Regions from separate parts of the Agrobacterium sp. CG160-95 genome, predicted to be linked through region 1. Evidence: predicted binding sites of a transcription regulator. Region 1 holds the regulator's gene; the other holds the start of a gene.
The links. Region 1 encodes PhoB, which activates phosphate uptake and scavenging genes when phosphate is short. Its sites were predicted from a motif close to TGTCATNNANCTGTCAT; they were not measured.
Positions count from the first base shown of each region.

Region 1 (7,905 bases):
GGTAAGATCGCTTCTGGCATCGAAGGGCGTGGCAATTGCCGGCGAACCCCAGCGTTTCATGGTCGATGCCGCCCAGACGCTGAATGCGATGACCTCCACCAGCCGCCTGGGCATGATCGCCACCGTGCTGCTGGCCGCATTCGCCGGTGCCGCTTATGCACTGCGTTCAATCGCGCCGCGTTTTCGGGCGCGCAACAGGGTGGAGCGGGTCATTCTCGCCGCTCTGGTCGTCGCGTCGTCCATCGCCATCCTGACGACCATCGGCATCGTCCTTTCGATGCTTTCAGAAGCAATCCAGTTCTTCACCATGGTTCCGGCGCACCAGTTCTTCTTCGGAACGGTATGGGATCCGCGTTTTGCCGCTGCCGGTGCGACTGACTCTTCCGGCCAGTTCGGCCTGATCCCGCTGCTCGCCGGCACGCTCTATATCGGTTTCGTCGCCATGCTGGTCGCCGTTCCGGTCGGGCTGTTTTCGGCGATCTATATGTCGGAATATGCGACGCCGCGCCTTCGCTCGATTGTAAAGCCGCTGCTCGAGGTGCTCGCGGGCATCCCGACAATCGTCTACGGCTTCTTCGCGCTGACGACCGTTGGTCCTTTCCTGCGAGACATTTCCACACAGATCAGCGGTCTTGCGACAGGCAACTACGCCAACTTCATCCAGGCGCAGAGCGTCATCACCGCCGGCTTCGTCATGGGCATCATGCTGATCCCTTATGTTTCGTCGCTGTCTGACGACATCATCACCGCCGTGCCGCGTTCGCTGCGCGATGGCTCTCTCGGTCTCGGCGCCACGCGCTCTGAAACCATCAAGAAGGTCATCCTTCCCGCCGCTCTTCCCGGCATCGTCGGCGCCGTGCTGATGACGGCGTCGCGTGCGATCGGTGAGACCATGATCGTGGTTCTTGCGGCTGGCGTCGCTGCCCGCCTGCAGCTCAACCCCTTCGAACCCATGACAACAGTGACGGTCAAGATTGTCAGCCAGCTGACGGGTGACCTTGAGTTTACCTCGCCGCAAACGCTGGTGGCCTTCGCGCTGGGCATAACTCTTTTTGCAATCACGCTTTGCCTGAATATCTACGCGCTTTACATCGTGCGCAAATACCGGGAGCAATATGAATGACCGACATCGTTTCCCCGGCGGCCGGTGCTGCCGCCGTGAACAAGGCCGCGCGCCGTGATATCGGCATCAAGCGTCGCTATGCTGCTGAACGCCGCTTCCGCGCCTATGGATTGGCAGCAATCTCGTTCGGCCTCATCTTCCTCTTTCTGCTGCTCTGGTCGGTCGTATCCAAGGGTCACACCGCCTTCCAGCAGACGATGATCACCGTTCCGGTCGAGTTTTCCGAACTGATCATCGATCCAAAGAACGAGCGCGCAACCAATCCCGCAAAGCTGATGACGGCCAACTACCCCGTCCTCGCCCGTGATGCGGTGGCCAAGGTTCTCGGCGTCGCGCCGACGGATAAGGCCGGTCTTCGCGCCGTCAACGTCATGATCTCCGACAGCGTACGCACCCAGCTGCGTGATATCGTCGTCGCCGATCCGTCCGTCATCGGCACCACGCGCAGCGTCACGCTTCTGGCGTCGGGTGATGTCGACAGCGCCTTCAAGGGCCAGGTCGACATGTCGGGGGATGAAGCAAACCGCCGTATCTCGAACCAGCAGCTCGGCTGGATGAACCAGCTCGTGGAAAGCGGACAGCTTGGCAAGCATTTCAATACCGGCATCTTCGTCAACGGCGCTTCGAGCCGTCCGGAAGCCGCGGGTGTTGGCGTTGCGCTGATCGGCTCGTTCTACATGATGCTGATCGTGCTGGTGCTGTCGCTGCCGATCGGTGTTGCGGCCTCCATCTATCTGGAGGAATTTGCCCCCAAGAACCGTTTGACGGACCTTATCGAGGTCAACATCAACAATCTGGCGGCTGTTCCCTCCATTGTTTACGGTCTGCTCGGTCTCTCCGTCTTCATCAACTTCATGGGCTTTCCACGCTCGGCCTCGCTGGTCGGCGGCCTCGTCCTGACGCTGATGACCCTTCCGACGATCATCATCGCCACCCGCGCGGCATTGAAGGCCGTGCCGCCGTCGATCCGCGCCGCCGCACTTGGTCTTGGCGCTTCCAAGATGCAGACGATTTTCCATCACGTCCTGCCGCTGGCAATGCCTGGCATTCTGACCGGCACCATCATCGGTCTCGCCCACGCACTGGGCGAAACGGCGCCGCTGCTTCTGATCGGCATGGTGGCATTCGTCGCGAACTATCCGACAACGCCTATGGATCCGTCCACGGCCCTGCCGGTGCAGATTTACATGTGGGCGAACGAAGCTGAGCGTGCCTTTGTCGAACGGACATCTGGCGCTATCATCATCCTGCTTCTGTTCCTCATTCTCATGAATGTTGGCGCAATCCTGTTGCGTCGCCGCTTTGAGCGGCGCTGGTAGAGGGAGCTAGAGCAATGAACATGTTGTCGGAAGCAGCAGTTGAAAAGGCGCTGGACAAGAAAATGAATGAAGTCTCATACAAGATGATCGGCAAGGATGTTTCGGTTTATTACGGCGAAAAGCGCGCGCTTTACGACGTGAACCTCAATGTCCGCGAAAACACGGTGACTGCACTTATCGGCCCGTCCGGTTGCGGTAAATCCACTTTCCTGCGCACCTTGAACCGCATGAACGACACGATCGACGGTTGCCGGGTCACCGGCAAGATCACGCTCGATACCGACGATATCTACGATCAGCAGATCGACGTCGTGGAACTGCGTGCCCGCGTCGGCATGGTGTTCCAGAAGCCGAACCCGTTCCCGAAGACGATTTATGAGAACATCGCCTACGGCCCGCGTATCCACGGTCTCGCCCGCAACAAGGCGGATATGGACCAGATCGTCGAGCATAGCTTGCAGAAAGCGGGTCTTTGGAACGAGGTGAAGGATCGTTTGCTGGAATCCGGCACGGGCCTGTCCGGTGGCCAGCAGCAGCGTCTGTGCATCGCACGCGCGGTTGCCGTCAGCCCGGAAGTGATCCTGATGGACGAGCCGTGCTCGGCGCTGGATCCGATCGCGACTGCGAAGGTCGAGGAACTGATCCACGAACTGCGCACCAACTACACCATCGTCATCGTCACGCACTCCATGCAGCAGGCGGCGCGCGTTTCCCAGCGTACGGCCATGTTCCATCTTGGTCATCTTGTCGAAGAAAACGAAACCGACAAGATGTTCACTAATCCGGACGACCAGCGCACGCAGGACTACATCATGGGCCGCTTCGGCTGATCCCCGGCCGGTGCTTTATCGTAACCGTACAAGACTGGTGCCTCTGCCGTGCCCCGCTGTTGGGCACGCGCATGCAGGCCAAGCCGGAGGAATAGACCATGACACAGACAACGACCCATTCGCATATCCTGTCTGCCTATGACGACGAACTGAAGTTTCTGACGCGCCGCATCGCCGAAATGGGCGGTCTTGCCGAGCAGATGTGCGGTGACGCCGTGCGCGCACTCGTCAATTCCGATGCTGCGCTTGCGCAGAAAGTCATTTCGGACGATACCATTCTCGACCACGCTGAGCGCGAAATTGGCGACAAGGCGATCGTAACCATCGCCAAGCGTCAGCCGATGGCGGCAGACCTTCGCGAGATCATCGGCACCCTGCGTATCGCCGCCGATCTCGAACGCGTCGGCGATCTTGGCAAGAACACGGCCAAGCGCGTTATCGCTGTCGCCGGCACCGGTGTTCCGCGCAAGCTCGCCCGCGGCATCGAGCATCTGTCCGACCTGGCGCTGGTGCAGCTCAAGGAAGTCCTCGACGTCTATTCCACGCGTTCCGCCGAAAAGGCCAATGCGATCCGTGAACGCGACGAGGAAATCGATGCCATGTACACGTCGCTCTTCCGGGAGCTTCTGACCTACATGATGGAAGACCCGCGCAACATCACCACCTGCACGCATCTTCTGTTCTGCGCCAAGAACATCGAGCGTATCGGCGATCATGCGACGAATATCGCAGAGACGATCTATTACATGACCACCGGCAGCCAGCCGGAGGGCGAGCGTCCGAAGGACGACAGTTCCAACACGCTTGGTTCGGTGACCGAGTAACAGACAAGCAGAAGCTTGCGGAGTTCAGCATATGGTGCCCAAGATTGCAGTTGTGGAAGACGAGGAAGCGTTGAGCGTCCTGCTTCGTTACAATCTCGAGGCTGAGGGATACGACGTCGACACGATACCCCGTGGCGATGAGGCGGAAATCAGGCTGCAGGAGCGCATTCCGGATCTTCTTATCCTGGACTGGATGTTGCCCGGTGTCTCCGGTATCGAACTGTGCCGGCGCTTGAGAATGCGGCCGGAAACAGAACGCCTGCCCATCATCATGCTGACGGCGCGTGGCGAAGAGAGCGAACGGGTTCGCGGTCTCGCTACCGGCGCTGACGATTATGTCGTCAAGCCGTTCTCGACGCCGGAACTCATGGCCCGGGTCAAGGCCATGTTGCGCCGGGCCCGTCCGGAGGTTCTGTCGTCGGTGCTCAAATGCGGCGATATCGAACTGGACCGCGAGACCCATCGCGTTCACCGCAAAAGCCGCGAAGTGCGTCTCGGCCCGACGGAATTCCGCTTGCTGGAATTCCTGATGACGTCGCCGGGTCGGGTGTTTTCCCGCTCGCAATTGCTGGATGGCGTCTGGGGTCATGATATCTATGTCGACGAGCGTACTGTCGATGTGCATGTCGGACGTCTGCGCAAGGCCCTGAATTTCTCGCACATGCAGGATGTCATCCGCACGGTGCGTGGTGCGGGATATTCGATGGAAGCCTGAGCGATGCGGAACCAGATAGTTTCGCTGGCGAAGTAGTGCACCAAAAAATCAGGAAGCCCGAAATCTGAAACGATTTCGGGCTTTTTCAATATGAATATCCGCCAAACTCGATGCCATTGTCCGTTTTGACCGGAGGAGATCGGCGGCGCGTTGAAATCCGGATTGAAGGGTCACGCCCGATAGTAAGGGGAAAGGGTGAGGCCTGCCATCAAGCCGCCCAGAAAGCGGCTTTATTTTTGTCATAAAAAAACGGGCCCGAAGGCCCGTAATTTTTGAGTGCTGAATGCGTGCCGCAACACTCAAGCCTTGCGGCGCTCGCTCACCGGCTGGTAGGCGAGTTTCGCATGGAACTTGCAATAGGGCGAAGATTCCAGCGCTTCACAACCGCAGAAATGGAAGTCGTCCTTCAGCGGATCGCCAACCGGCCATTTGCAGGTGCGCTCGGTCAGTTCCGTCAGCGTCAGGCGACGGGAAATCGGCGTGACAACGTTCTTGGAAGGAACGTAATCGAGCACCTGCGCGGTCTCGATATCGATCTCCTCGTGCAGCGCCGTTGCAGCGTTCGAACGGGTGAGGATACGCGCCGGTGCCGCGTTGACGCGACCTGCGAAAGTCGTCGCGCGCGGGGCAGGGGCAGCTGTGCGCTTCGGCGCGGAGCGTGCCGAAGTCACTGGACCGCCAGCCTTGACGCGTCCCGGCAGATTGAGACGATGGACCTTGCCGATCACGGCATTACGGCTGACGCCGCCCAGCTGCGCTGCAATCTGGCTGGCGCTAAGGCCCTCGGACCACAATTTCTTGAGCTTTTCGACTCGTTCGTCTGTCCAGTTCATGCCGCTTCTCCGCTTGTCGCGTGTATTTTCGGCAGAATCCCTCTCCGTCTCGCGCGCATGCCGCAAGCGTGGTTTCCGCCTGATTTTCGGTGACTAGTTCCGCCGCAATGCAGTCTAGTAATTAGCGATTAACCTAGTGCCAGCCCGACTCCGTGGCAAGAGTCGCGGGAATCATCTGGAATCGATTTTCCGGTTTTCCCCAACTTGCTGGCGTATTGAGTCTGAAAGGCAACACCTTGGGGCTGGCCCGCCGCCGCATACTAGTGCTTGAGAAGCCCGGGAAACGCTGACTTTTGTTGACATCGGCAAACGAAGTGACAATAGTGCCCCTGCCGCCGCAAGGCGGCATTTTGATTTTCAGGCGAGGGATAACCCCGCAAGCCTATTGACAACAGTTTGACAGCGCATCTGCGCAAGGAGTGATACAGCCATGGCCGAAGCCGGCGCGCCATTGTTTGATACGTTTTCAAGAGCCCCCCTGCGCTTCGAGCGCGGTGAGGGTGTATGGCTGTTCACGGAAAGCGGCGAGCGATATCTGGATTTTGCGGCCGGTGTTGCTGTCAACTCGCTGGGCCACGCCCATCCTCACCTCGTTGATGCGATCAAGACGCAGGCCGAGAAGGTCTGGCACGTCTCGAACCTTTATGAAGTACCGGGACAGGAAAAACTCGCCAGGCGCCTGACGGAAGCGACTTTCGCGGACAAGGTATTCTTCACAAATTCAGGCGCGGAAGCCCTGGAATGCGCCATTAAGACCGCCCGCCGTTATCACTATACCAAGGGCCATCCGGAGAAGTTCCGCATCGTGTCCTTCGAAGGCGCTTTCCATGGCCGTACACTGGCGACGATCGCCGCGGGTGGCCAGCAGAAATACCTCGAAGGTTTCGGTCCCAAGGTCGAAGGTTTCGATCAGGTTCCGTTCGGTGATGTCGATGCCCTCAAGGCCGTCATCACGGCTGAGACTGCAGCACTTCTGATCGAGCCCATCCAGGGCGAGGGCGGCATTCGCTCGCCCAGCAAGGAATTCCTGCAAATCCTGCGCGGATTGTGCAACGAGCACGGCCTGCTGCTGATTTTCGATGAGGTCCAGACGGGTGTCGGCCGCACAGGCAAGCTGTTTGCTTATGAACATACCGGTGTTGCGCCCGATATCATGGCGGTCGCCAAGGGTATCGGTGGCGGTTTCCCGCTCGGCGCATGCCTTGCCACGGCAGATGCCGCTTCCGGCATGACGGCGGGCGTACATGGCACCACTTACGGCGGCAACCCGCTGGCCATGGCAGTCGGCAATGCCGTGCTTGACGTCGTTCTCTCCGAAGGTTTTCTCGAGAAGGTCCGTGACGTCGCGCTGGTCTTCCGGCAGGGTCTGGCCTCGCTCAAGGACCGTTATCCTGACGTGATCGAGGAAATTCGCGGCGAAGGCCTGCTTCTGGGCATCAAGGCGAAGATTCCTTCGGGCGAATTGCTGCAGGCCATGCGCGCAGAGCATCTGCTTGGCGTGCCTGCGGGCGACAATGTCATCCGTCTTCTGCCGCCGCTCGTCACCACGGCGGAAGAGGCCCGTGAGGGTCTTGCACGTATCGACGCGGCTGCCGCCTCCCTGACGGTTGCGAAACAGGCAAAAAGCGCCTGAAAAAATCAAGAGCGGGCCTCTCTTCAGGGGCTCGCAAGCATGGGACAGATTAGAATGGGTTCACCAAAACATTTTCTGGACCTCTCGGCCGTCGGGTCGGAGGATCTGCGGACAATTCTTGATGATGCGCGCACGCGCAAGATTGCCACCAAAACCGGCACGGCGGAAAAGCCGCTTGCTGGCAAGATGCTGGCAATGATTTTCGAAAAACCGTCCACACGCACCCGCGTCTCCTTCGATGTCGGCATGCGCCAGCTCGGCGGTGAGACCCTGTTCCTGTCGGGCACGGAAATGCAGCTGGGCCGCGCGGAAACGATTGGCGATACGGCCAAGGTGCTGTCGCGCTATGTCGATGCCATCATGATCCGCACCACGGATCACTCGCGTCTGCTCGAGCTTGCCGAACACGCCACCGTGCCTGTTATCAATGGCCTGACGGACGACACGCATCCCTGCCAGATTATGGCGGATATATTGACGTTCGAGGAACATCGCGGCCCGGTCAAGGGCAAGACCATTGCCTGGACGGGTGACGGCAATAATGTGCTGCATTCGTTCGTGGAAGGCTCCGCCCGTTTCGGTTACCGCATGGCGATGGCAGTACCGATGGGTTCGGAACCGCACGACA
Region 1 is NZ_JBNWDU010000001.1:992,571-1,000,475, reverse strand. It holds gene pstC (phosphate ABC transporter permease subunit PstC) at 1-1,123, shown strand, start outside; gene pstA (phosphate ABC transporter permease PstA) at 1,120-2,442, shown strand; gene pstB (phosphate ABC transporter ATP-binding protein PstB) at 2,457-3,272, shown strand; gene phoU (phosphate signaling complex protein PhoU) at 3,371-4,096, shown strand; gene phoB (phosphate regulon transcriptional regulator PhoB) at 4,128-4,811, shown strand; gene ACQZ63_RS04955 (GcrA family cell cycle regulator) at 5,111-5,644, opposite strand; gene ACQZ63_RS04950 (aspartate aminotransferase family protein) at 6,075-7,277, shown strand; gene argF (ornithine carbamoyltransferase) at 7,332-7,905, shown strand, end outside.

Region 2 (7,905 bases), 240 kb from region 1:
ACGCTGCCGCATCGAGGAAGTGGAGATGGGCGACTATTCCTATGTCATGCAGGACGGTGCGATCTGGTGCGCCACCATCGGCAAATTCGTCAACATCGCCGCATCCGTCCGCATCAACGCGACCAATCATCCGATGTCGCGCGCCACACTTCACCATTTCACCTACCGTGCCCGCAATTATTGGGACGACGCCGAAGATGAAAATGACTTCTTCGCCGCCCGCCGCGCCAAGCGCGTGGTGATCGGCCACGATGTCTGGATCGGCCATGGCGCGACCATCCTGCCTGGCGTCACAATCGGAAACGGCGCGGTAATCGGGGCCGGTGCGGTCGTGTCGAAAGACGTTGCGCCCTATACCATCGTCGGCGGCGTACCCGCCCGGCTGATCAGGACCCGCTTCCCGGCGGACCTTGGCCAGCGCATGGACGATCTCAAATGGTGGGACTGGGACCACGCAACGCTGCGCGGCGCACTGGACGATTTCCGCACCCTCGCCGCCGAGGATTTCGTGGCGAAATACGCCGGGTAAAATCGCCCCACACCGAAGAAACTGCAGATTCCGGGGTCATGCTCCGGGGTCTCCCTAACCATGTCTGCGAGACACAGCGCGGGCTTCAAGCCCTTGGCACGACTACTAAAAGGTTCGCAGGCGACCACGCGCACGCCTTATCTGCGCATTCTGTAATATTTTCTTCATCAAACTGACATTCACGCTTCACGCACCGCTGTTAGGTCGAACCCCATCAGAAGAAGATTGGACGGGGAAATGAGCTTTCACCTGAAGCAAGTCACGCGCCGTTTCGGCAACCACACTGCGGTCGATTCCGTGAATGTGGAAATTCCGCAAGGCCAGATGGTTGGCGTGATTGGACGTTCTGGCGCAGGAAAGTCAACGCTGCTGCGCATGATCAACCGCCTCGTCGATCCCTCCTCGGGTTCCATTCACTTCAACGACACGGAAGTCTCTTCGCTGAAGGGTGCCGCCCTGCGCAACTGGCAGCGCGACTGCGCGATGATCTTCCAGCAGTTCAATCTGGTGCCGCGTCTCGACGTGCTCACCAATGTCATGCTCGGCCGCCTGAACCACCGTTCGACCGTGCTCAGCCTGTTCAACATCTTCACGGATGAAGAGCGCCTGATGGCGATTGCCGCCCTCGAGCGGCTCGGCATCGAGCACGTGGCCATGCAGGCGGCGGGCACGCTTTCCGGCGGCCAGCAGCAGCGCGTCGCTATCGCCCGGGCACTAATGCAGTCTCCGAAGATGGTTCTCGCCGACGAGCCGATCGCCTCTCTCGATCCCCTGAACGCCAAGATCGTCATGGACGCCCTGCGCGACATCAACGAGCGTGAAGGCATCACCGTCATCACCAATCTGCATACGCTGGATACGGCGCGCAATTATTGCGAACGCATCATCGGCATGTCGCAGGGTCGAGTCGTTTTCGACGGAACACCCGCCGAACTGACGGCTGCGGCGGTCACGGAGATTTACGGCACGGATTCACACGGCGCCGGCATCGACGAGACCATGACCTCGACCAGCATCAATATTCCCGGCGCGCAGCTTGCCGCGCGTCCGGTTCAGCAATCTGCCGGTCCCGAACCGCTGGCTCTCGCCGGGCTCTGAGGAACCGCTCAGCATCGTTTGCGCCCGCGTCAAGGGCCGATACTTCACAACAAACTCCGGCTCGCCGGGAAACAGGAGAAAGTCCATGTTGAAGAAAATCCTTCTTTCGGCAGTCGCCCTTGGCGTTCTGGCCGGTTCGGCCATGGCTCAGGACGTCAAGGTCCTGCGTATCGGTCTCGACGGTTCGGAAAATGAAGCCGACCAGATCCGCAACACGAAGTGCGTTGCCGATGGCCTCAAGGCTGCAACCGGCGTTTCCGAAGTTCAGGTTTTCCCGTCGCCGGACTATAACGGCGTTATCCAGGGCCTGCTCGGCGGCACCATCGACATCGCCTCCATGGGCGCTTCTTCCTACGCCAAGATCGCTCTTGCCGATCCGAAGGCTGTCGACCCGATCCTGACCACGGCTGGCGCTGACGGTTCGACCGGTTATTACACCATCATGGTTGCCCGCAAGGACAGCGGCATCAAGACGCTGGCTGACGCCAAGGGCAAGAAGATCGGCTTCGCCGATCCTGACTCCACCTCCGGCTTCCTCGTCCCGAATGTTGCTATTCCGAAGGAAACCGGCGTTCCGGTCAAGGAATATTTCTCTGAAACCGGCTTCGGCGGCGGTCATGAGAACCTCGTTCTCGCCGTTCTCGACAAGAAGTTCGACGTTGGCACGACCTTCGGTTCGGGCGTCGGCAAGTGGGAAGAAGGCTACACGGCCGGCAACCTCTACCAGATGGTCAAGAAGGGCAATCTCGACATGGACGATATCGTCGAAGTCTGGAAGTCCCCTCTGATCCCGAACGGTCCGCTCATGGTCGCAAACAAGATCGGCGACAGCATGAAGCAGAAGGTCGAGACCTTCTTCATGGAACTGCCGAAGAAGGACCTCGCCTGCTTCCAGGGCTTCAGCCAGGGCAAGAACACCGGCTACGTCAAGGTCGATCCGTCCTTCTACCAGACGATCATCGACGCCCGTAAGTCCGTTATCGGCGGCTGATCCTCAGATCATATCCGGAAGCGGCGGTGCCTTGCGGCACCGCCGCTTTTGCCAATAAAGGAAAGCGGCATGGCGACCACACTGCAACATGGTACCCTCACGCCCGAGGGATTGAGCGCATCGTCCCGAACGGTGATGCGTCATTATCAACAGCAGCTTAGGACACGGCGGATTTATACCGTTATGTCGCTCGTTATCTTCCTCATCGTCCTTGCCGCCTCACTGAATTTCGCCAATGAGGCCAATTCGGGCAAGTTCTTCGAGCGCCTGCCATATTTTTTCGACTTCATGAAAACATTCGTGCCGGATAGTCCGCTCGAGGTCTTCCGGGCGATGTTCGACCTGCCGTCGCCCTATGACAACGGTTCGCTGAAATACAACTATGTCGCGGATCGCGTTTACATCACCAACGGTTTCTACATACCGCATTTCATCTATCAGCTGATCATCACGCTCAACATCGCGCTGGTCTCGACGATAATAGGCACGACCTTCGCATTTGTGCTGTGCTTCTTTGCCTCCACCAACCTTATCGGTGCCGGCCTCGTGCGCTGGGTGGTACGCCGGGTAATGGAGATCCTGCGCGCCTTTCCGGAGATCGTCGTCGCGGGATTGCTGACTGCCATCTTATCGATCGGGCCGATCGCGGCGATCATCGCGATTTCCGTGCACACCATCGGGGCTCTGGGGAAGCTATTCTTCGAAGTCGTGGAAAATGCCGACATGAAGGCGGATGAAGGCCTGCGTGCCGCGGGTGCCAACTGGCTGGAGCGGGTTCGCTTTGCCATCGTGCCGCAGGTCCTGCCCAATTTCGTGTCCTATGCATTGCTGCGTGCCGAAATCAATGTACGCGCCTCGACCATCATCGGCGCCGTTGGTGGTGGCGGCATTGGCGAGGTCTTCCGGCTGTCGATCGGTAACGATCACGCCTCCAAGACCTATGCCATCATCTTCCTGCTGCTGATCACCATCATCGCCGTAGACCAGTTTTCAAGCTGGTTGCGCCGCAGGCTGATCGGCCATCAATCCTTCGAATTCGGACGGGGAGCGGCCTGATGTCGTCCAGCTTCATTCTCAATACCGCAGACCGCGAGAGGCTGACGGCCGCACATCCCGCAATTTTCAATCGCGGCTTCATGCAGCGATACGGCTTGCTGACCGGTATTGTCGCCGTCCTCGTCTATCTCACCGCCTGCTTTTTCTTCTTCAATGTCGGCCCCGCCTTCATGCAGGGTCGATGGGATCGCGCTTCGAGCTACATTCAGGACTGGTATTCCTGGCGGGCCCAGCCACGCCTTCGTTTCGAAGACGGCAAGGTGAACCCGCAGTGGTCAAGCCGGATGCAATATCCCGCCGATGCGCCGATCGACTGGCTGCAACCCTTGCCGGATGGCGGCTACAGCGTCGTTTACGCGGGCACGCAAAACCGTCTCGACGTAACGCCGACCCGGGTGGACGTCTATGTGGACGGCAAGAACTATACCGTCATCATCAATGGCGACAAAGCTCTGGCGCCTGAGGTCCTGCCGCAAGAGATCACGCAGGACGGCAACAAGGTTCTCGTGCATTACGGTTTTGCCGGACAGGCGGAAATCCGCACCAGCCAGGTTTACGTGCAGCGGCGGTTCCTCGGGTGGGCGAACTTCCTGTTCGATACCAAATCGGAATTCTGGGGCAAGAGCTACGGCGACCTTGCCGCACTGGCGCTGTGGGGGGAAAGGCTCGATCCCACGCGCTCAAACATCAGCCACATGGTCGATGATTTCCTCGACAATGGTGTCTGGCAGCACGCCGATATTCTTTCCAAGCTGATGCAGACGCTGGTGATGGCCTTTGTGGGCACGTTGTTCGGCACGCTCGTTGCCCTGCCGCTCGCTTTTCTCGCCGCACGCAATATCACCGCCAACAGGGCCGCCAACTGGGGCATGAAGCGTCTGTTCGACTTCCTGCGCTCGATCGACATGCTGATCTGGGCGCTGTTTTTCACCCGCAGCTTCGGCCCGGGACCGATCCCCGGCATTGCCGCGATCTTCTTCACCGATACCGGTGCGCTCGGCAAGGTCTATGCCGAGGCGCTGGAGAATGTTGACGACAAGCAGCGCGAGGGCGTCAAATCGGTTGGCGCTTCTCCCATTGCCGTCAATCGTTTCGGCGTGCTTCCGCAGGTCCTGCCGGTCTTCATTTCCCAGTCGCTTTATTTCTGGGAAAGCAACACCCGTTCAGCCACGATCATCGGTGCGGTTGGCGCTGGCGGCATCGGTTTGAAACTGCTGGAAGCAATGGGTACCAATGCCGACTGGGACAAGGTCGCTTATATGGTGCTGCTCATTCTCTTCGTGGTTTTCCTGTTCGACCACATCTCGAATTCCCTGCGGTCGCGCCTGATCGGGAAAACCCAGCATTAATTCATAAAGCAGGAGCGGGGTTTGGCTATCCCGCTTCCCGAGACGTGCGCAAAACCGGAACCTCTTTGCAAAGTCAGATACATCCCCTCAATGCGCCAGCATCCGTCTTGCGGACATTCGAGAGACACGCGGCGTTTCAAGCGCTTTTTTTCCTGGGGCATCATCATTCTGTCACGGAAAGCGATTACCTCGCACTCCTGACCTTGCGGGAAGCGGGCGAGTCACGCCAAATAGCTTTTCATCCAGGTTTTCCATGACACCGAAGAGTGCTTGCCGTGCGCTACGCCATCTATTTTTCTCCGGCTAAAGATCATCCACTGACTGAAGCGGCGTCGCGCTGGCTGGGACGCAATGCGTTTTCCGGCGCGCAACATGATGACCATGCCGCTTATGCGGAGATGACGGAGGAGCCGCGCCGTTACGGTTTCCACGCGACGCTGAAAGCCCCCTTCGAGCTTTCCGAAAAATACAGCGAAGCGGATCTCGTCGCCGCCCTCGAACAGTTTGCGGCCAGCCAGTCCGTCTTCGATATTCCGCGTGTTGTCATCGGCGCACTCGGGCCGTTTTTCGCGCTCGTTCCGGATCGCACCTACCAGCCGCTGCAGGATTTTGCCGCTGAGATCGTCGACCATTTCGACCGGTTTCGCGCCCCCCTGTCCGAAACCGACATTGCCCGCCGGCGCCCGCAAAACCTGACCGAAAGCCAGCGGCAAAATCTGTCGCTCTGGGGTTATCCGCATGTCATGGACGACTTCCGCTTTCATATGACGCTGACGGGCCGCATCGACGAAAGCGACGCGCCCGCTATCCAGGATGTGCTTTCGACCAAGTTTTCCGAGTTCGTCGACCGGCCTCTCACCATTTCCGGCCTCGCTTTGTTCGTTGAGGAAACGCGCGGCGCACCATTTACCGTTCATCGCTGGCACCCGCTTGGCCAGCCGCCAAAGAAAGATGCTGACCCATGACCGAGCATGCCCTTTCCAACGCCCGTATCGTTCTGGAAGACGATATTATTCTGGGATCCGTTCTGATCCGTGACGGCAAGATCGCCGATATCAGCGAAGGCGCCTCCAAGACCGGTGAGGATCTTGAAGGCGATTTCCTCATCCCGGGTCTGGTGGAACTGCACACCGACCATCTGGAACAGCACTATTCGCCGCGTCCCGGGGTTATCTGGGATAAGATCGCCGCCATTCAGGCTCACGATGCGCAGGTCGCGTCATCAGGCATTACCACTGTTTTCGACTGCCTGCGGCTCGGCTCCGACGAAGATGGCGGGTTCAAGAAGGGCGAGATGCGGGAAATGGCGGATGCCATTGAAACCGCTGCCGATCAGAACCGCCTGCGGGCAGATCACCTGCTGCACCTGCGCTGTGAAGTCGCCTCCGCCGATGTGCTCGAGCATTTCCAAGATTTTGCGACCGATCCGCGTGTGCGGCTGATTTCGATGATGGACCACTCCCCGGGGCAGCGCCAGTTCCAGTCGATGGATCAATATATCTTCTATTACCAGAAGAAGCGCGGACTGAGCGACGAGGCTTTCGCCGAGTTCGTCAGACGCCGGCAGACGGCATCGGCGGAGTTTTCTGCCAAGCACCGGGATTACCTGGCGGCCCGCTGCGCCGAGCGCGGCATAACCGTTGCAAGCCATGACGACGCTACAGAAGCGCATGTGGGCGAAGCGATCGGGCACGGCGTGAAACTCGCGGAGTTCCCCACCAGCGTCGAGGCGGCAAAGGCTTCGCACAGCGCCGGCATGAGCGTGCTGATGGGCGCACCGAACATCGTTCGCGGCAAGTCCCATTCCGGCAACATCGCCGCGCGTGATCTTGCCGAACTTGGCGTGCTGGATGTTCTCTCTTCCGACTATGTGCCGTTCAGCCTGCTTTACGCACCGTTCCTGCTCGCCGACCAGGTGGAAGCCATCACTCTGCCGGAAGCGTTGCGCATGGTTACCTCCACGCCGGCACGAACGGTGGGCCTTCGCGATCGCGGCAGCATCGCAACGGGATTGCGGGCCGATCTGGTCCGAGTTCACCGTGAGGACGGCGTTCCCGTCGCCCGCTCGGTCTGGCGTCAGGGCAAACGCGTGGCATGACCGGCAACGGACAGGATAGCCGGCTTGACGGCCAGACACTGGGTACTGTGCCCGGAACCATGATCGTAATTGTCGGCCCGAGTGGGGCCGGCAAGGACACGCTGATGGATTATGCGGCAGCGCAGCTGTCCGGGCGGCCGGGCTTTCATTTCACCCGCCGGGTCATTACCCGCAGCGGCGATGCCGGCGGCGAAAATCACGATGCCGTTTCCATGCACGAGTTCAACCGGCTGGAAGACGAAGGTGCTTTTGCCGTTTCCTGGCAGGCGCACGGGCTGAAATATGGCATTCCGGCCGCCGTCTATCGTCATCTTAATGCGGGAGACGTGGTCATCGCCAACGGCTCCCGCTCGGCCCTGCCCCAGTTCGGCACCGCCTTTGCGCGCCTCAAGGTCGTGAACATCGTTGCACGGCCGGACGTGCTGGCGAAGCGGCTGGAGCAGCGCGGGCGGGAAAGCCGGGAGGATATTCTCCGGCGGCTGGAACGCAGTTCGCTCACGGTCGTCGGAGATTTTGATGTGACGACCGTGGACAATAGCGGTTCCATGGAAGATGCGGGCAAAACCATCATGCAGGTGCTGGAGCAGAGCGCCTGCCGTCGCCACATTTAAACTCCATAGGCCGAACTGCTCGACAAATGGCTTCCCAACGCTTACCATCAGGCGACAATTTCCAAACATGGTACGCCAAGGCGAGGGATGCCTGAAAAGAGGGTCAGCGACGAGATAACAGTGGTGGCCGGTCTGGCCGCCGGCGTCGCCAATTATGCACGGTCGCGGGGCAT
Region 2 is NZ_JBNWDU010000001.1:1,235,243-1,243,147, forward strand. It holds gene ACQZ63_RS06160 (transferase hexapeptide repeat family protein) at 1-529, shown strand, start outside; gene phnC (phosphonate ABC transporter ATP-binding protein) at 767-1,627, shown strand; gene phnD (phosphonate ABC transporter substrate-binding protein) at 1,713-2,618, shown strand; gene phnE (phosphonate ABC transporter, permease protein PhnE) at 2,688-3,674, shown strand; gene phnE (phosphonate ABC transporter, permease protein PhnE) at 3,674-5,023, shown strand; gene ACQZ63_RS06185 (DUF1045 domain-containing protein) at 5,290-5,988, shown strand; gene ACQZ63_RS06190 (alpha-D-ribose 1-methylphosphonate 5-triphosphate diphosphatase) at 5,985-7,121, shown strand; gene phnN (phosphonate metabolism protein/1,5-bisphosphokinase (PRPP-forming) PhnN) at 7,118-7,732, shown strand; gene ACQZ63_RS06200 (AraC family transcriptional regulator) at 7,820-7,905, shown strand, end outside.
Region 2: ACQZ63_RS06185 (DUF1045 domain-containing protein) is a predicted target of PhoB. The motif match lies at 5,182-5,198, and genes of this name have one in related genera.